DNA from 2 places in the Loktanella gaetbuli genome. Region 2 is predicted to be linked to the other one. Evidence: riboswitches for the same ligand, from Rfam matches in the RefSeq annotation. Region 2 holds a riboswitch; the other holds the start of a gene.
The links. Region 2 has a riboswitch for thiamine pyrophosphate ahead of thiB (thiamine ABC transporter substrate binding subunit). Riboswitches for the same ligand answer to the same signal wherever they lie in the genome.
Positions count from the first base shown of each region.

Region 1: linked by a shared signal. The riboswitch ahead of thiM (hydroxyethylthiazole kinase) and the one ahead of thiB (thiamine ABC transporter substrate binding subunit) in region 2 are both predicted to bind thiamine pyrophosphate.

Region 1 is NZ_JAJATZ010000004.1:18,383-28,243, reverse strand. Features, by position in the region: gene LGQ03_RS09505 (OmpA family protein) at 1-365, opposite strand, end outside; gene miaB (tRNA (N6-isopentenyl adenosine(37)-C2)-methylthiotransferase MiaB) at 588-1,898, opposite strand; gene LGQ03_RS09495 (hypothetical protein) at 2,018-2,881, shown strand; TPP riboswitch at 2,995-3,084, shown strand; gene thiM (hydroxyethylthiazole kinase) at 3,129-3,911, shown strand; gene thiE (thiamine phosphate synthase) at 3,902-4,552, shown strand; gene thiD (bifunctional hydroxymethylpyrimidine kinase/phosphomethylpyrimidine kinase) at 4,549-5,352, shown strand; gene LGQ03_RS09475 (3-oxoacyl-ACP reductase) at 5,354-6,118, shown strand; gene LGQ03_RS09470 (hypothetical protein) at 6,564-6,914, opposite strand; gene LGQ03_RS09465 (GntR family transcriptional regulator) at 7,043-7,693, shown strand; gene LGQ03_RS09460 (AbrB family transcriptional regulator) at 7,690-8,718, shown strand; gene LGQ03_RS09455 (NADH:flavin oxidoreductase) at 9,076-9,861, opposite strand, start outside.
Region 2 is NZ_JAJATZ010000003.1:65,761-75,621, forward strand. Features, by position in the region: gene LGQ03_RS06860 (cytochrome c1) at 1-123, shown strand, start outside; gene LGQ03_RS06865 (thiamine ABC transporter ATP-binding protein) at 175-867, opposite strand; gene LGQ03_RS06870 (ABC transporter permease family protein) at 854-2,377, opposite strand; gene thiB (thiamine ABC transporter substrate binding subunit) at 2,353-3,327, opposite strand; TPP riboswitch at 3,362-3,458, opposite strand; gene aroC (chorismate synthase) at 3,652-4,758, shown strand; gene LGQ03_RS06885 (serine hydrolase domain-containing protein) at 4,832-5,836, shown strand; gene LGQ03_RS06890 (DMT family transporter) at 5,833-6,714, opposite strand; gene LGQ03_RS06895 (HU family DNA-binding protein) at 6,782-7,072, opposite strand; gene LGQ03_RS06900 (AMP nucleosidase) at 7,218-8,693, opposite strand; gene tspO (tryptophan-rich sensory protein TspO) at 8,806-9,285, opposite strand; gene crtB (15-cis-phytoene synthase) at 9,319-9,861, opposite strand, start outside.

The DNA.
Region 1 (9,861 bases), on a different contig from region 2:
TTGTTGGACAGGCGGATGTTGTATTCATCGGAGGCGCGGCTGTCGGTGTGACCGTAGATCATGAAACCGAATGCATTGGCCGTGCGAAAGAATTGCTCGAGCTGCGTACGGGCATGTGCCGTGATGTGCCAGCGGTCGGTTGCGAACAGCGTATCTGTCGGGATCACGCCGCAGATTTCAGACCGGTGGCAGACCGGACGCCCGTCACGGGTGCGATGTGGCGACATGTAACCCTCTGCGCCGTCATCCATGGCCCAGTGCTCACACCCGTCAGGGTCGATCCAGATCGTGGGCTGATAAATCTCGCCGCGCTGCTGGGCAGCAGCACCGCTGCCGATCATGGTCGCCGCCAATGCAGCGGCCATCCCGACCTTCAGAATTTCGTTAAATTTGAATGCCACGTCGGAATCCCCTCAAAAATCGCCACCCACAACCAAATGTAGGGCTAGACAGCTTTAACACACAATCGCCACGATTCTAGCAAGTATGGTGAATTCGCCAAGCATTTTTTCCACATATTGTGTCCCAAACGGCAACAATCGTTGGATTTCTTGACGATTTGACCGGATTCACGCTGGGTGGTGGCGTCAGTCGACCAACACGCCACCCAGAGAGTTCGGACCAGCGGTTTCGATCCTGACGCGGCGGACCTGACCGATGGCGGTCTGCGGTGCGTCGGCATAGACCGCATGCAGATAGTCCGATTTGCCGATCAACTGACCGCCGATGCGGCCTTTCTTTTCGAACAGGACCCCCACCTCGCGGCCAACCATGCTATTCTGGATCGCCCGCTGCTGTTCTGTCAGCAACGCCTGAAGCCGTTGCAGGCGGTCGTTCATTACATCCTCTGGCAGTTGCGGTTTTTCGGCCGCAGGCGTGCCGGGCCGGGTGGAATATTTGAACGAATAAGCCTGCCCGTAATTCACCGTCCGGATCAGATCCATCGTCGCCTCGAAATCCTCTTCGGTCTCGCCGGGGAAACCGACGATGAAGTCACCGGACAGCAGGATGTCGGGGCGCGCCGCGCGGATGCGTTCGATCAGGCGGACATAACTTTCGGCCGTGTGCTTGCGGTTCATTGCCTTGAGGATCCGGTCCGACCCTGACTGCACCGGCAGGTGCAGATAAGGCATCAGCTTGGCGCACTCACCGTGTGCGGCAATCAGCGCGTCATCCATGTCATTGGGATGGCTGGTGGTGAAACGGATACGTTCCAGCCCGTCGATTTCGGCCAGATCCCAGATCAGACCCGCCAAACCGCCGTCATGACCATGATAGGCATTCACGTTCTGCCCCAGCAGCGTCAGTTCGGCCACACCGGCATCGACCAGTTCGCGGGCCTCCTGAATGACACGTGACGCGGGGCGGCTGACCTCTGCGCCGCGCGTGTATGGGACCACGCAGAACGCGCAAAATTTGTCGCAGCCTTCCTGAACGGTCAGAAAGGCAGAGGGCGCGCGTTTCGCCTTGCCGCGCGATTTCAGCGTGTCGAATTTGTCGTCATCGGGAAAATCGGTGTCCAGCGCGCGCTGCCCGCTGCGGACCGCATCGTCCATCGCAGGCAGACGATGATAGCTTTGCGGGCCGACGACCAGATCCACGACGGGTGCGCGGCGCATGATCTCCTCGCCCTCGGCCTGTGCCACGCAGCCTGCCACGCCGATTTTCAGATCCGGGTTCGCATCCTTGAGCGGCCGCAGACGGCCGAGTTCGGAATATACCTTTTCTGCCGCCTTTTCGCGGATGTGGCAGGTGTTCAGCAGGATCATGTCCGCATCTTCGGGGGTGTCGGTCGTCACATAGCCCTGCCCGCCCAGCTGTTCGGCCATGCGCTCGCTGTCATAGACGTTCATCTGACAGCCGTAGGTTTTCACAAAGAGCTTGCGGGGCGCGGACATCGGGTTCACTCGCTTGCAGGGGTCGGGGCGCACGATCCCTAACGCCTGCTGCTGTGTCTTGCAATGCGGTGCAAATTCACCGAGTCTGCGACCAGTCCCAAAAGACCGTGATGCCAGCCATGATTTACGACAGCCTGTCCGCCTTTCTGACCGCCAGCAAGGGCCGCCTTGGCAAGGGACCGATCGCGCTGATCCTGCTGGAGGACGACACCGAAGTCGACAGCACGCTGCGCCACCATCTTGAATGTGGGTTTCGCAAGGTCGTGGCATTCGGCATGCCCGATATCGTGGTGGCCGAGGATGTGGCCGACAAGGTGACACGCGTGCACATGGACGTCCTCGCCAAGGGGGCGCTCGAAACCATCGTCAATGCGGTGATCGGCATCGCGGACGGGGAATGGATTTTCTACTGCTACAACGCGGAATACCTGTTTTTCCCGTTTTGCGAGACACGCAGCGTCGGCGAGATGATCGCCTTTTCGCTGGAGGAACGCCGCCACACGATCCTGACCTTTGTCGTGGATATCTACGCCGACGATCTGACCGCGCACCCCGATGCCGTCAGCATGGACAATGCGCATCTGGACCGATCCGGTTACTATGCGCTGGCGCGACAGGATGCGTGGAACAACGACATCGACCGCCAATACGATTTCTACGGCGGCCTGCGCTGGCGGTTCGAGGAACACGTGCCCAAGCCGCGCCGCCGGATCGACCGCACATCGCTGTTCATGGCGAAAAAGGGTTTGTCCCTGCGGGACGATCACACCACGAACGAACCTGAATACAATACCTATGCCTGCCCCTGGCACAACAGTCTGACCGCCACGGTGGTATCGTTCCGCACGGCCAAGGCATTGGTCCGCAATCCGGGGTCGGCCCCGCATATCCAGACCTTTCGCTGGCACAACTCCGCCCCGTTCAAATGGCATTCCCAGCAACTGCTGGAACTGGGATTGATGGAACCGGGGCAATGGTTCTGACCGGCTGACTGACGCGACCCACGCATCCACGAAAGCCATCAGCGATATTCTGACGCGCCCCCGCAACGCGGCGCGGCATCGCGTTGACATGCCGATCGAACTGCGCGACCGTCTAGGCACGCCAGGGGCGCCGCAAGGCTGAGATGCACCCTTTGAACCTGAACCAGATAATGCTGGCGGAGGGAGGTCGTGACCGAACCATCGGGTTCGGCCCGTCTCTTTGTCCGTCCGCAGACGGAGAGACCGAATGAAACCAAGTGCTGCCTGTCAGACAATGCGGGACCGCGTGCCGCTGGTGCATTGCATCACCAACTATGTCGCAATGAACATCGCCGCAAATGCGACGCTGGCCGCGGGTGCGTCCCCTGCCATGCTGCACGCCCCCGAAGAAGTCGCTGATTTCACGCCCCTCGCAGGGGTATTGACGATCAATATCGGCACCCTGTCGCCACAATGGGTCACGGGCATGCTGGCGGCCGCCGCGGCTGCGAAATCGCACGGCGTGCCCTGGGTTCTGGACCCGGTCGCGCATTTCATCACCCCCTACCGCGCCAATGCGACCCAGGATCTGCTGGCGCACAAGCCGGACATCATCCGCGGCAACGCGTCAGAAATCATCGCGCTTTCAGGACAGGCCGCGTCGGGCAAGGGTGCGGACAGTGGTGATGATGTGGCACAGGCGCAGGATGTTGCCATCCGCATGGCAAGTCAGCGCAACTGCGTCGTGGCCGTCACTGGCCCGGTGGATTTCGTCACCGATGGCACGCGCAAAGTGACGGTGCATGGCGGGTCCGACCTGATGCCCAAGGTGACCGCGATGGGGTGTTCACTGACCGCCGTCATCGGGGCCTATGCTGCGGTTGCACCCGCCTTTGACGCGACGGTCGCTGCCCTGTCCCATTTTGCCGTGGCAGGCGCGCGTGCAGGTGCGGACTGCCCGGGACCGGGTCAATTCCAAGTACGGTTCCTGGACCAGTTGCATGCCCTGCAACCTGCCGATCTGGACGCGGCGCGGCTGACATGGCTTTGATCCGCGCGCAATTGCGCCTCTATCTCGTGACTGATCCGCTGCTGTGCGCGCGGATGGGGCTGATCGAAACCGTCACGGCAGCGGTGCGGGGTGGCGTCACCTGCGTGCAGCTGCGTGACAAGTCGGCCTCCACCCACGCGCGCATCGACGCAGCCCGCGCGGTGAAATCCGCGCTTGCAGGTTCGGGTGTGCCGCTGATCATCAACGATGATCTGGATGCGGCTGTCGCGGCCGGGGTGGACGGTGTGCATCTGGGTCAGGGTGACGCGCAGGCCGCCACGGCACGGGCCCGTCTGGGCACAGATGCGATCATCGGCCTGTCATGCGAAACCCCGCAGGATGTGCGTAAAGCCGACATGGCGGCCGTCGACTATCTCGGCCTTGGAACGGTGTTTCCCACGGCAACCAAGGACGACCACAAACCCAGTATTGGTCTGGACGGACTAGCCACACTTGCAGGTCTGACCGACCTGCCCTGCGTGGCGATCGGCGGCCTGAAGCACGCGCACGCCGGGGCGGTTCTGGCCGCAGGCTGCGACGGTATTGCCGTCGTTTCGGCCATTTGCGGCCAGCCTGACCCGGAAACTGCGGCCCGCACACTGATGCACGCCATGACCCCTACCACAGGAGAAAATACATGATCCACAACGTCCTGAGCATTGCAGGATCTGATCCGTCGGGTGGAGCGGGAATACAGGCCGATCTGAAAACCTTTGCGGCGAACGGAACCTATGGCATGGCCGCTCTGACCGCGCTGACCGCGCAGAACACACGCGGTGTCAGCGGCGTCGAAACGGTGCCGCCGGCGTTCGTTCAGGCGCAGATTGCAGCCGTGTTCGACGACATAAGGGTCGATGCGGTCAAGATCGGGATGATCGCGACCGCCGATATCGCGTCCGCCGTGGCAGAGGTTCTGTCCCGCCACCCCGGCGTGCCCATCGTCTTGGACCCGGTCATGGTCGCCAAGGGCGGTGCCACCTTGCTGGACAAGGATGCTATTGCCGCCGTCAAGACCACCCTGCTGCCGCTGGCAACCGTGGTGACGCCGAACCTGGCCGAGGCTGGCAAATTATTGGACCTGCCGCAGGCAACAGATCGCCGCGGCATGGCAAAACAGGCGGCCGCACTGGTCGGCCTTGGCCCACGCGCCGCATTGGTCAAGGGTGGCCATCTGGATGGATCGGACAGTCCCGACGTACTGCAAGACATGCATGATGCCCAATGGCTGGACGCGGCGCGAACGCCCGGCCGCAATACGCACGGGACCGGATGCACCCTGTCGTCCGCGCTGGCCGCACACCTGGCCAAGGGTGCCACGATCCACGACGCGGCACGTGCTGCAAAACGCTATGTCACTGGTGCCATTGCGGCGGCGGATACCCTGTGTGTCGGTCAAGGCCACGGCCCTGTGCATCATTTTCACACCCTCTGGAGAGACTGACATGACCACAGCCATTGACGCACAAACCGTTCTCGTGACCGGCGCAGGACGCGGCCTGGGGGCCGCGATCGCCACGGCCTTTGCCCGCGAAGGCGCACAGGTCATCATCAACTATCGCAACAGCCGGACGGCGGCCGAGGCATTGGCAGACCGGCTGGGTGACCGAACCGTCGCGTTGCAGGCCGATGTGACAGACGCTGATGCAGTCGCCCGGATGGTCGATATTGCCACCACCCGCTTTGGCCCGATCACGACTGTCGTGCACAACGCGCTGGCCGATTTCAGCTTTAACGGCGATGCGCGGGAGGATCTGACCACGCTTGGACCGGCGCACATCATGGCACAGCACGATACCGCCGTCCTGGGTGCGCTGCATGTTGTTCAGGCAACAATCCCTGCAATGAAAACCGCGGGCTTTGGTCGGATCGTCACGATCGGAACAAACCTCTTTCAGAACCCGGTGGTGCCCTATCACGCGTATATCATGTCAAAGGGTTCGTTGTTGGGTCTGACGCGCAGTTTCGGGCGCGAGCTGGGGGGATTTGGCATCACGGTGAACATGGTTTCAGGTGGTTTGTTGCGTCAGACAGATGCGAGTTCTGCAACACCGGAGGCGGTTTTTGACTTGATTGCGCAAAGCACGGCTTTGGGATCGGTGACGACACCGGCCGAGGTTGCGGATGCGGTCTTGTTCTTTGCAAGTCCGTGGTCACGCGCGGTGACGGGTCAGAACCTGATTGTCGATGGTGGGCTTGTGAACGGATGAGACGACGGCCACCGCGGGTCGCGGTCTATGTCGGCGTGGCTTTAGCAGGGCGTTGTGTTTTTACGCCCTGTTCCGGCGCGTTCTGATCTGCCGGTGTGTGCGAGGCACTTGCAGCGCAAGGCGTTTTGTCGCGCGAACCTGACCTATCTGCCGTGCTTTGCCAGCGAAACGCAGCACGGGAAGAAAGCGGTCATTGTCGGGCGAAAATAAAGGCCACGTCCAGGCACAGCTTTTGCGGGGATGTCGTCGTTTGCTTCGAACCCGCCGAAGGCAAGGATCACGGCATCGGCGCGGACAGCCTCCTCGCCGACCATGACGCCGCTGATAACATCATCTTCTGTAATCCCACTACGGTGCCCCCGAGGTCTTGAAAAGCGGTCATTTCCGTGTCCCACAGACCCACACCTTCGTTTTCGGCCAACAGTGTCTGGCCACCGCAAAACACCTACTTGCCGTCTTTTCCAAAATTCTGGCGGCTGCAAATCGGCTCTAAGGTGACGTGATGGCCTGACAGCCATAGCATCGTCTCAAGCCCCTTGGTGATCAGGATCGTCTGTTCGGGCGACAGGGGGCGACCCTCGTTAAACCCGAGCGGGTCTTCGGTCATTTTGGTCTGTGTGTAGCTGCCGAAATCGGTGTTGGGCAATCGGGGGGCAACCGCGTTGCGCAACAACGGGATGAGGTCGTCACCACCATCATATGGAAACCGCATTGCGCCTGCGGTGTATTCTGTGTTGCCGCCCGCCAGCGCCTTATCCGCCTTTTCCAGCATCGAAACGTCTGCGCCCTGTTCCAATGCGGCGATCTAGGGGCAAAGGGTGGTGTTTCCTGATCCGACGACGATGGTTTTCTTCTTTGACATGGTGCGCTGCCTTGGCTACCACCAAATTGCATCCAAGCGGATACAATTTTGAAAGCCTGCATATGCGGACACCCGACAAATCCGAAATGTCCCAAGGCGAGGTGGCCTATGCGACCCTGCTCGAGGCGATCCGCGGCGGTGTTTTTCAGCCTGGTGACCGTCTGCGTGAAGAGGATGTCGCAACACGATTGACGTTGTCGCGTACGCCGGTCCGTGAAGCCCTGCGCAAGCTCGAATCTGACGGTATTGTTGAACATCGCCCGCGCCTCGGAGCGGTCGTGCGCGCGCTCAACCATACCGAAGTGGTCGAACTGTATGAAATGCGCCTGGTGCTGGAACGCACGGCAGCCGAAATGGCCGCGAAACATGCGATAGCCGCCGAAATTGACGAGTTGGAAGAATTGAACGAGGCAATTGCCAATGCCGTGGCTGATCCTGCCCGGGCGGCGTCGATCAACCAACAGTTTCATCGCTGCATCTACCTCGCCACGCGCAACCGGTTTCTTTTGGAATCCGCGCGCGCATTGAACAATGCCCTGATGTTGTTGGGCCCGACAACGCTGGCCGATGAGGCGCGGATCACGGTCGTGTGCCGCCAGCATCAGGACATCATCGATGCAATCCGCAATGGGGATGCAGAGGCGGCAGGTGCGTCAGCCGAGGCGCATTTGCAAACGTCGCTGCGACACCGCTTGTCGGTCATGCGGGGATGAAAAGTCTTGCCCTGACCTATGCAGTGGCGGGTATGGGTGTTGCGGTTTTCCAGCTGTTGAACCTGCCGTTGCCATGGCTGCTCGGGCCGATCTTTGCCTGCCTGTTTGCCGCTCTGGCGGGGGTGCCGCTCAAGGGGAACAAGCTGGTGAATGATGCAATGCGATCCATCCTCGGGGTCGCGGTTGGCGCGACCTTTACGGTCGCCTTGCTCGGTTCGATGGTCGCAATGTGGCCGACCTTGCTCATGATTCCCCTGATGATCGCCAGTATTGGTTTTGTTGGCGTGCCTTACTTCCAGAAAATCTGGGGGTTTGACTTTGCGACCAGCTACTATTCGGCGATGCCCGGGGGCTTGCAGGACATGTTGGCCTTTGGAGAAGAAGCCGGCGGTGACGTGCGTGCGCTGTCGCTGATCCATGCCACGCGGGTCATGGTGATCGTCGTGGCGCTGCCCTTCATCTTGCAGGGTGTTTGGGATGCTGACTTGTCCAACCCGCCGGGCGCGCCTGCGACTTCGATCGCTCCATCCCAGCTTTTGCTGATGGTTCTTTGCGGCCTGGTCGGTTGGCGCGGTGCCAAGGCCGTGGGCATGTTCGGGGCGTCCATTCTCGGCCCCCTGATTATTGCCGCAATCCTATCTCTGCTGGGTATTTTGCAGCACCGCCCGCCTGCCGAAGCAATCTGGATGGCCCAGTTTTACATCGGGATGACTGTCGGAACCAAATATGTTGGCGTGACGATGCCGGAGGTGCGCCGCGATGTTGCCGCAGCCCTTGGTTTGTGTGTGATCCTTTTGGTGCTGACAGTGATCTTCGCCGAGGTGATTTATTTGATGGACCTGGCACCGCCGATGGAAACGCTACTGGCCTTTGCGCCCGGCGGTCAGGCGGAAATGACGGTTCTGGCGCTCATTGTCGGGGCAGACATGGCTTTTGTGATCGCACATCACGTCTTGCGGATTTTCGTGGTTATTCTTGGCGCGCCGCTCGCGGCGCGATTGTTCAGTTCCAAATCGACGGATTGACCATGTGTATCGGCGCGCCGGCAGCATAGGCGTTGATCTGATCGAAAATGTCGTTGAACTGCATATTAAACTCGTCTTCGGTGACGTAAGCGTTGCACCCTTTGGTCGAGATGGGGCTTGATCCGCGACTTGCCCCGGCATGACGTGTTCCTCATGCCGGGGACAGCATCTGGCGTTTCTCATGCGCTTCTCTGCTCCTGATGATCGGACCGGGAGGCTTTGAATTGTACTGATTACATCATGGCCGGTGGCCGACCGCCAAAATCCTTGTCCGGGCGGCTGGTATTGTTGAACGCCATCCCCGTTGCGGACACCGGTGCTGCACGTCGCATGACTGTCCGCGTCCTGCTGCGGAAACTAGACCGCGACCATCAACCGTAACGCGTCGTAGATTGCCGCGTGGGTGTTTCGGGCGGAAACTGCGTCACCGATACGGAACAGCTGAAACGTGCCCTGTGTGTTGCGGACGACCGTCTGTGGCCGCAGATTCAGCAAATCCGCCTGATCGACCGCACCGCCATTCGACGAGGCAGGCCGCAATTCGTGATAAAGCTCATCGAGCGGCGTGGTGCCGTAGTTCACGACGACGTGGTCGTAATCGCAATGCCCCACTTTGTCGGAATAATCGGTCCCGATGCGCGCGCGCAGCCGATTGCCGACCTGCTCTATTCCGCGCAGACGTTTGGTGACGGTGAATGTCACGTCGTCACGTTGCAGGTTACGCATATAGGGGACGAGGTTCATGGCCATGACTTCGGGCGCGAAGGTGCGGTCGGGGGTCATGATCTCGACGGTGCATCCGGCGTTTACGGCCATCTCGGCGGCCTGCAGGCCTGTGTGGTCGCCGGCTTCGTCGTAGATCAGAACCGATCCTGACGGTTTTACGTCACCCGACAGAATGTCCCAAGCAGATATGACGTGATCCGGCGCGTCCGCTTCGTACAGGGTCGTGTTCGCCATGCCGCCGGTCGCGATAACGACGACGTCTGGCTTTTCGTCCAGCACGTCCGAAGCCTCGGCGTAGAGGTTGTATCGCAGCGTGGCACCTGCGGCCTCGCACTGGGCGACACGCCAGTCGATGATCTGCATCATCTCGGCCCGCCGCTTTGAACGGGCCGTAAGGAGAACCTGGCCACCGGCGCG
Region 2 (9,861 bases):
ACGGCCCGCAAGCAGGCCGGTATGACGGGCGTTCTCTTTCTGTCGCTGTTGGCGGTACTACTGTACCTCACCAACAAGAAACTTTGGGCACCGCACAAGCCCAAGTACAAAGACGAAGCCTGATCGTTTCCCGATCATGACAAATCAAAGGCCCGCCAATCTGGCGGGCCTTTTTCATGTGCCCAGATAGGCCCGCAGCGCGGCAGGCGGATCTGCAAACAACGCGGCGGTCGACTGGGGGGGCTGCACCACACCATCGGCGACCAGAACGACCTGATCGGCCCATGCACGGGCATCCGACGGATCATGGGTAACCATCAGCACGGTACGCCCCGCCTGGACAAGCGTGCCTTGCACCAGTTCCAGCATCTCGGCCCGCAGGGCCGGTCCCAGTGCTGCGAATGCCTCGTCCAGCAGCACCACCGGCCGGTCAGCCAGCAAGACACGCGCCAGTGCCGCACGGCTTTGCTGTCCACCGGACAGTGCTGCCGGCTTGCGATGACCAAGATCACCCAGACTAACTCGTACCAGAACGTCATCAATGCGACGGGTCTCTGCCGCTGACATCCGCAGACGCGGGCCCAACGCCAGACCGACATTCTGGGCAACAGTCAGATGCGGAAACAGGTTGTTGTCCTGAAACAGCATCGTCACCGGACGGTCCCCCGGTGCGCGACCCGACAGATCGCGACCGTCCCAGGAAATCTGCCCGGCATCGGGGTCCAGAAAACCCGCAATCGCGGACAGCAAGGTCGATTTGCCGCCTCCAGACGGTCCGATCACCGCAGTCAGGCCCGGCCCGACATGCGCATCCGCAGTCAGCGTAAATTCACCTACGCGCAGGCTCACGTTGTCAAAGGTCAGCATCGACGCGCCCTCCCCGGTCGCAAATCCAGAATGCCGTCAGCGACAGCCCCAGCAACAGCAGCGCAGCACTTGCCGCGGCCTCCATCTGGTAGGCCCCCATCAGACGGTACATTGCCAGCGGCAGCGTTTCCTGCGCATCGGTGGCAAAGAGGGCGATCACACCCAGATCCCCCATCGAGAGAGCTGCAGCCAGTCCGGCGGCAAACCCCAAGGGTCGCCGCAGGCGCGGCAGCATCACGATACGCAGCGCCGCCCAGCCCGACAGACCCAGACTTTGTGACAGGCGATCATAGTTGGCACGCACGTCACGCACCGCAGGGCCAAGCACCCGCAGACCGAAAGGCAACGCCAGCACCGCGTTCACCAGCATCGTCACCGGCAACGCCACGGCAGTTGGGCTGACAAAGGCATAAACGATCACGAACAGCCCTGTCCCCATGACCAGCGCGCTGGATGCAAGCGGCAGCACGCCGACCAGATTGGCGATCCGCCCGCCCCGGAACGCCAGGGAGAGCGCCATCAGAACGCTCAGGATGGTAGACCCCGCCGCGACAGCGACGGAACGGCCTGCTGCAGCCCATATGCTGTCCGGCAATTGGCTTAGTCCCGGCAGGCCGCGCAGCACGATCATCACCAACGGCGTCACCAGAAATAGCGTCACGGCCACCAGCCAGACCCAGTCCAGCGGACTGCGATCCCATCGGGCAACCGTGCGATCCAGCCCACCGCCCAGACCGTCCAGAGGCGTGATGCGCCAGGCAATTGCAGCCGCGACAGCGCAGAGCGCGAATTGCACGGCGGCTAGCAGCGCGGCACGCCCCAGATCGAAATCAAAGCGTATCGCCTGATAGATTGCCAGTTCCACGGTCGTGGCCCGCGGCCCGCCGCCAAGGATCAACGCCACCGCGAAGCTGGTCAAGCAGATCAGGAAAATCACCAGTGCGGCCCCCGGCAGGACGCGTTGCAGCATCGGCCATTCCAGCACGCGCCACATCGGCGCATTCAGTTGCGCCGCCAGCCGGAAACGCTCGGACGGGATGTCCAGCCAGCCCTGCAGGATCAGCCGGACGGCCAATGGCAGGTTGAAAAACACATGCGCAAGGATGACACCACCCGCACCATAGATACTGACAGGTGCAACACCGATCAGGCCAAGCGCGTCGTTCGCGAGACCCCCACGACCAAACACCGCAAGTAGCCCCAGCACGGCCACGATGACCGGCAGCAGGAACGGCGCGCCCAGCAACATGACCAGTGCCGACCGGCCCCTGAACTGACGCCGGGCCAGCGCGCGCGCCACGGGAATGGCCAGCAGCACCGACACCCCGGCCGATGCCATCGCCTGCCACAGGGTGAACCGGATTGCCGCCCAATCGGCCGCAGCAAGACCACTGCCGACCTGCGCGCGCGTCGCGACGGCCACCAGCGTCCCCAGCGTCAGCACAAGGACCAGCGCGACCGACAGGCGCGCTGGCAGGCTGCGCATCACTGCGACAGCGCGTTGCGCCATGTCTCCAACGCCGTATCCCGAATTGCGGCCGCGTCCTGCGACGACAACAGCAGCCCGGTTTCCGGCACGGTCAGCGTCTCGAATCCGTCCGGCAGCGCCACGTCAGTGGCCGGATACATCCAGTTTGTTGTCGGTATCACCTCTTGGAACGCGGGCGTGGCGATGAACGCCATGAACTGATCGGCCAGTGCTGACTGATCGGTGTTCGCGACCTTGGCCGCGACTTCGACCTGCAGATAGTTGCCACCGTCAAACGCCCAGGATGTTTTCGTGGCGTCCTCTTCTGCGATCAGGTGATAGGCAGGCGAGGTCGTATAGGACAGCACTGCGTCCGCCTCGCCTTCGAGGAACAGGTTGTAGGCCTCTGTCCAGCCCGGCGTGACGGTGACGATGTTGTCGGACAACCCTTCCCAGATCGCACCGGCCTGGTCGCCATGGACCGCCTGCACCCACATCAACAGGCCCAGTCCCGGCGTCGATGACCGCGGATCCTGGACAACGATGCTCAGGTCGCTGTCGGCCAGTTCCTGAAATGACGCGACCGACGGCGTGTCGGCCTGCGCCACAAACGCGAGGTAGCCCCAGTCAAAAGGCAGGAACGTGTCGTCGTCCCATGTGATCGGCAGTGCGAAATCTGCCGTCACACCATGCGGTGCGAACAGGCCGGTTGCTGCAGCGGCAGCGGTCAGGTTCGTATCGAGGCCCAAAACGACATCCGCATCCGTGCGCGCACCCTCCAGTTGCAGCCGGGCGAGCAGGGCCGCCCCGTCGCCCGCCCCCGTAAAGACCAGATCACAGCCGCACTCTGCCTCGAACGCCTTTTCGATGGCCGGGCCAGGGCCCCATTCGGATGTGAAACTGTCGTAAGTATAAACGTTCAGGGTCGGTGTCTGGGCCAAGGCAGGGCTTGCACAGATCAGGGCCGCGACGCTTGCAAAGGTGGTTTTCATGTCATCCTCCAAAACGACGGGCGGATTTGGGGACGACGTTATGCCGGACCTTCCCTCCGCCGGTCTTAACCGGTTCAGGTTCAACGGGTCCGCTTGCGCATCTCAGCCATATGGCCCCCCGAGGTACCCAACAGCTAGCGCCGCCTGCATCAAATGAAAAGGGGCCCGCCGCATCCCCGCGTCAGCACCGGGCGTTCTGACGCATGGATCACGGCATGGCTTGCACCGACACCGATTTGACGCAAAACACGGTGTCGTCGCTGCACCAGTTGGACACAGCCTGCGCCTTGGGCTATCGCGGCGATCAGAAACGGAGCGTTGCGCATGTCATTCAACACCTTTGGTCATCTCTTTCGGTTCACCACCTGGGGCGAAAGCCATGGTCCTGCATTGGGTGCGACGATTGATGGATGCCCGCCGGGCGTGCCGCTGGATGCCGCGATGATCCAGCAATGGCTGGACAAACGCCGCCCCGGCCAGAACCGCAACACTACCCAGCGGAACGAACCCGACGCCGTCGAAATCCTGTCCGGCGTCTACGAAGGGCAGACCACCGGCACGCCCATTCAGCTGATGATCCGAAACACGGACCAGCGGTCTAAGGATTACGGCGATATCCTGAACACATTCCGCCCGGGACATGCCGACATCACTTATCACCAGAAATACGGCCTGCGCGATCCGCGTGGCGGTGGACGGTCATCCGCCCGTGAAACAGCCGCGCGTGTGGCCGCAGGCGGCGTGGCACGCGCAGCCATCGGCGCGGCGGCACCAGGCGTGCAGGTCACAGGCTACATGGTGCAGATGGGCGAAAAGAAGATCGACCGCGACCGGTTCGACTGGGACCAGATCGCACAGAACGATTTCTGGTGTCCTGACGCGCAGGCCGCTGCCGAATGGCAAGACTACCTGACCTGGCTGCGCAAGGACGACCACAATTCCGTCGGCGCGATCATCGAGGTGGTTGCCCGCGGCGTGCCGGCGGGCATCGGTGCGCCGATCTATGCGAAACTCGACACCGACCTCGCCGCCGCAATGATGAGCATCAACGCCGTCAAAGGCGTCGAAATCGGCGAGGGCATGGCCGCAGCCGCGCTGACCGGCCGCACCAACGCCGACGAAATCTTTATGGGGAATGACGGCCAGCCGGTCTATTCATCGAACCATGCGGGCGGGATTCTGGGCGGTATCAGCACGGGTCAGGATGTCGTCGTGCGGTTTGCGGTCAAGCCTACGTCGTCCATCCTGTCGCCGCGCCAGTCGATCACCATGGATGGCCAGCCGACCGAGGTGGTGACAAAGGGTCGTCACGACCCCTGTGTGGGCATCCGCGCCGTCCCTGTCGGAGAAGCGATGATGGCCTGCGTGATTCTTGACCACATCCTGCTGGATCGCGGCCAGACGGGCGGCGTGCGCGGGCGGATCGGCTGACACCTCACGACCGTTTGTCTGGTGTTTTGTCGCGGTTGGCCTAGCTGTTTGCCAATCGCGCAAGGGGAACGCCATGACACTGACACGCCGCACTTTGATAGCCGGAGCCGCTGCCCTGACAGCCTTGCCACTGCGCGCGCAGACACAGCCTTGGCAGGCTGTGCTGGACCGCGCGGCCAGCTATGACCAGCTGCATGCCATGGCAATCCATCAGGAAGGCAGGCAGGTGCTGTCGCAGGCGTTTCGCGGCCCCGCCGTCGGGCGTATCGTGCCGATCAAGTCGGTGTCGAAGACCATCGTCGCGGCCCTGACCGGTGCAGCCCTTGATCGGGGCGAGATCGCGAGCCTGGACGCCACATTGGCTGACATCGCGCCGGGGCTGATCCCCACAGGTGCCGCCGACGGCGTGGGGCAGATCACGGTGGGCAACCTCGTGACCATGCAGGCGGGTCTGGAACGCACATCTGGCGGGAACTATGGCGGCTGGATCGCCAGTCGCGACTGGGTCGCGGATGCGCTGCAACGCCCCTTTGTCGCGACGCCCGGCAGCAGCATGCAATATTCCACCGGCAGCTTTCACATTCTGGGCGCCGTCCTGTCGCAAGTCTCAGAACAAAGCCTGCTGACCCTCGCCCAGCGCCGTCTAGGTGACCCATTGGGGATCGAGGTGCCTGCATGGACCCGCGATCCGCAGGGCCGCTATCTGGGCGGGAACGAGATGGGCCTGACCCTGCCCGCAATGGTGCGGTTCGGTGAGATGTATCGTATAGGCGGGACATGGAATGGCAATCAGGTGCTGAGCACCGACTGGGTCGATCGGTCGTTCCAGCCACGCACACGGTCGCAGTTTTCTGGCCTGGCCTATGGCTACGGTTGGTTCCTGGGGGAATCGGGGGGCGACCGCTATGCGCTGGCGCGGGGCTATGGCGGTCAGATCATCTGCGTCGTTCCCAGCCTCAATCTGACCGTGGCCATCACGTCGGACCCCATGCGGCCTGCCCGCAGCGACGGCTATTTCGGCGACCTGATGCGCCTGCTGGATCAGGACATCCTGCCAGCTGCGCGCGCCGCAGCCTAGACCGGCGGCGGCACTGTCGCCTGTTTGCTGATCTGAACGGCAAGGATGCCCGCCGCGATCACGGCGACCCCCAGCACATCGGCAGGGCCGATCTTTTCTCCCAGCAGGATGGCGGCGATGACCACGCCCAGAAATGGGTTCAGGAAATGGAATGTCGACGCCTTGACCGCGCCGATGCGCCCCACCAGCGCGAACCAGACCAGTGTCGCCAGCACGCCCGGCACCAGCACGGTATAGCCAAAGGCAAGCCCCAGACGCCAGTTCATGTCGATGACCGGTGTCTCGAACAGGGCGGCAGGGATTGCACAGCAGATGAACCCGACAAACATTTGCAAACCGACGATCATCATCAGGTTGCCACCCGATGATGCGCCCGCGACCGCCAGCGTCGCCACGGTGATCGACACCGCAGCCAGGGCACACAGCATCATGCCGAACGGATCGCTGCCTGCACCCAGTCGCGCCGACATGATGATCGCAACACCCGCAAATCCGGCCAACAGGCCAGCCACACCCAACACAGGCAAACGCCTACCAAAGATCAACCATCCGGCCAGCGCCACCAGCAGTGGCATCGTCGAGGCCATGATCGATGCCAGCGACGCCTCGACCGTTTGCATGGCGACGAAATTCATACCCAGATAAAGCGCGTTCTGGCAGACACCAAAGATGATGACACCGCGCCATTGCTGCCGGGTCAGGCGCATCCGCTGGCCCATAGCCAGCGCAATGCCGACAGCCACGATACCGGACATCAGGAACCGGGCCGCGAGGGCGGTCAGCGGTGGTGCGTATTCCACGATGATCCGGGCCGAGGTAAAGGCCGACGACCACATCGCGGCAAAGGCTACTCCCATCACCAACGCCTTGATATCCATCGCTACAATCCAAACAAAAAGGGCCGCCCAAAGGCGACCCTCTCCGACATCCACACAAGATGCAAGATCAGCCGTTCACGCTGTCCTTGAGTGCCTTTGCGATCGTCATCTTGACGACCTTGTCGGCCTCTTTCTTCATCTGCTCGCCGGTGGCGGGGTTGCGCACCATCCGCTCCGGACGCTCGCGGCAGTAGATCTTGCCAACGCCCGGCAGGGTCACGGCACCGCCAGCAGAAACTTCTTCGGTGATGATATCGGTCACGGCCTCGAGAGCAGCTGTTGCCGTCTTCTTGTCTGTGTCCAGCTTCTCGGACAGCTTGGTCACGAGCTGTGCCTTGGTCAGCGGTTTGGTTGCCATGATGGTTTTCCTCCGGTTGAACCCCCTCTTGTTGGGGGCATTTCGCATCAATTCACGTAATGTTGTGGTAGACCACAACGAATAGTGCGGGCTGGCAAGCCCCAAAAGCATACTTTGGGCATATTTTTAAGGGTTTTCGGCACTTTTACAGGAATGCGGTCTCTTCGAACGACCGCAATTTACGGCTATGAATGCGTTCCAGCGGCATATCGCGCAGTTTTTCCATCGCCCGGATACCGATCATCAGGTGATTTGCGACCTGCCCGCGATAGAAATCAGACGCCATGCCCGGCAATTTCAGCTCTCCGTGCAGCGGTTTGTCACTGACGCACAAAAGCGTGCCATAGGGCACGCGGAACCGAAAACCGTTGGCCGCGATCGTAGCGCTTTCCATATCTAGTGCCACGGCGCGCGACTGCGACAGCCGCTGTACCGGGCCGGAATGGTCGCGTAGTTCCCAGTTGCGGTTGTCGATCGTGGCGACCGTGCCGGTCCGCATGATGCGTTTCAGCTCATAGCCTTCTAGCTTGGTGACTTCTTCGACGGCGTCTTCCAGCGCGATCTGGATTTCAGCCAGCGCCGGGATGGGCACCCAGACCGGCAGATCGTCGTCCAGCACGTGATCCTCGCGCAGATAGGCATGGGCCAGGACGAAATCGCCCAATCGCTGCGAATTACGCAATCCAGCGCAATGGCCGACCATCAACCAGGCGTGCGGACGCAACACGGCGATATGGTCCGTCGCTGTTTTCGCGTTTGACGGCCCAACGCCGATGTTCACCAGCGTGATGCCTGCGCCATGTTTGCGCTTGAGGTGGTAGGTCGGCATCTGCGGGGTTTTGGCGGTTGAGGGTAGTGGCGTATCGGGATCGATAATGATCGCATTTCCCGGCCCGACAAAGGCGGTGTAGCCGCTGTTCGGATCGGCCAGCATCAGTCGGGCGTAGGCCTCGAATTCCTCGACATAGAACTGATAGTTGGTGAAGAGGACGTGATTCTGAAAATGCCCCGCGTCCGTCGCCGTGTAATGCGACAGGCGTGCGAGCGAATAATCGATCCGCTGCGCTGTAAATGGTGCGAGCGGGCGGGCGCCATCGGGATACAAAAATCCGCCACCGTTCACGATATCGTCGTGCGTCACCGCCAGATCAGGCACGTCAAAGACGTCGCGCAACTGAAAATCGGCGGCACCATCCTGCGGCACGGTAATGCTCTCGTCGCGGGCGACGGCAAAATGCACGGGCATCGGCGTTGATGATGCACCAACCGTGACGGCAACATCGTGGTTTTTTATCAGCAGACCAAGTTGCTGTTCGAGATAGTGCCGAAACAGGTCTGGCCGGGTGATGGTCGTGGCGTAGCTGCCAGGTTCCGCCACGTGACCATAGGCCAGCCTGCTGTCCATCCGGGCGTGACTGGTCGTCGTCAGGCGCACCTCCGGATAAAACGCGCGATAGCTGTGATCGGCGGCACCCGTGTTCAGCATGTGCTGAAAGGCGTCGGTCAGAAATCCGGCAGCGGCGTCGTATAAGTCGCACAGACGCGCCACAGCCGCGGCTGGATCGGTAAATGCCGCTGCGTCTGGCACGTCTGGGGTCCGCAAGGGCAAGGGTCGTGTCATGGAAGGGCCTCCGCCGTTGGTTTGGTCCATTCAAGCGCACCACGCCTAGCAGCACAATATTTCAAGCGGGTGACGGGATACGGCATACCCCGCCCGCGCGGCTGCAAAAGCCCTAGAGCTTGTGAATTTCCAGCGGTTTCTGATCCGGGTTCAGGCGCACGACCGTCAGGTTCAGCGCCCCGGCAACGGTCACCCACAAAAGGTACGGCACGAATGCAAGACCCGCCCAGAGATCCAGCATCAGATGCGTCACGGTCGCCCCAAACACCGACAGCCACAGGCCAGCCATGATGATCAGCGAGGCGCGCCAGTGCCGCAGGCCGAAAAATACCGGTGTCCACAGCGTGTTGAACGCGATCTGCGCGGCCCAGAACGCCATCGCCAGACCGGCACCGGGAATCATCGCAACCCGCGCACCCGCGAACGCGATCAACAGATAGATGCTGGTCCACATCACCGGAAAGGCCCAGTTCGGCGGGGTCCAGGCAGGTTTGTTCAGTTTCTGATACCATTCACCGGTCGGAAACATCGCCCCGGTGGTGCCGGCCGCGAACGTGGCGGCAAGGAAAACGAAAAACAAGAACGTGGTCATGGTGGGCACCTTTCGGGCTGCAATGACCCTTACCTATGCGCTTTGACCGCCGTTTCCATGACTCATTTCACGGGCCGACAAATCGGCCAGCGTATTCAGCACGGATGTCATGCGACGCCGCGCTGGCTGGCCTTGACGGGCTGCATCAACCAAGAACGTGACCTCTGGCAGCGGGTCGGCATAAATCAGGGCAGACCGCGGCATGACCCCTGCCCCCAGCGCACGCACCCCAGCCTGACCGATCCACACCAGTTTCTGGGCGCGCGAGGTATGCGCGCGATGCCCGATGGAATCATAGCCTTGGCGTGTGACCTGATCGCCGATCCCGGCATAGATCAGTCGCGCGGCCCAGATTCCCAAACGTGCCTGGCGCGGCAGACCGCTGATCCCAGCTTCGGACCGACGATAGAGGTGATCCGCCTCGCGCAGCAGCGCCTTTGTCATGGCGCGCACCTGTGGCGTGGGGTGCGGATCAGCCAAAAAGGCGTCAGCATCCATGCCGTGGCCCGCCAGCCAATCGGTCGGCAGGTAGATGCGGCCCGCACGGGCATCCTCGCCTACGTCGCGGGCGATGTT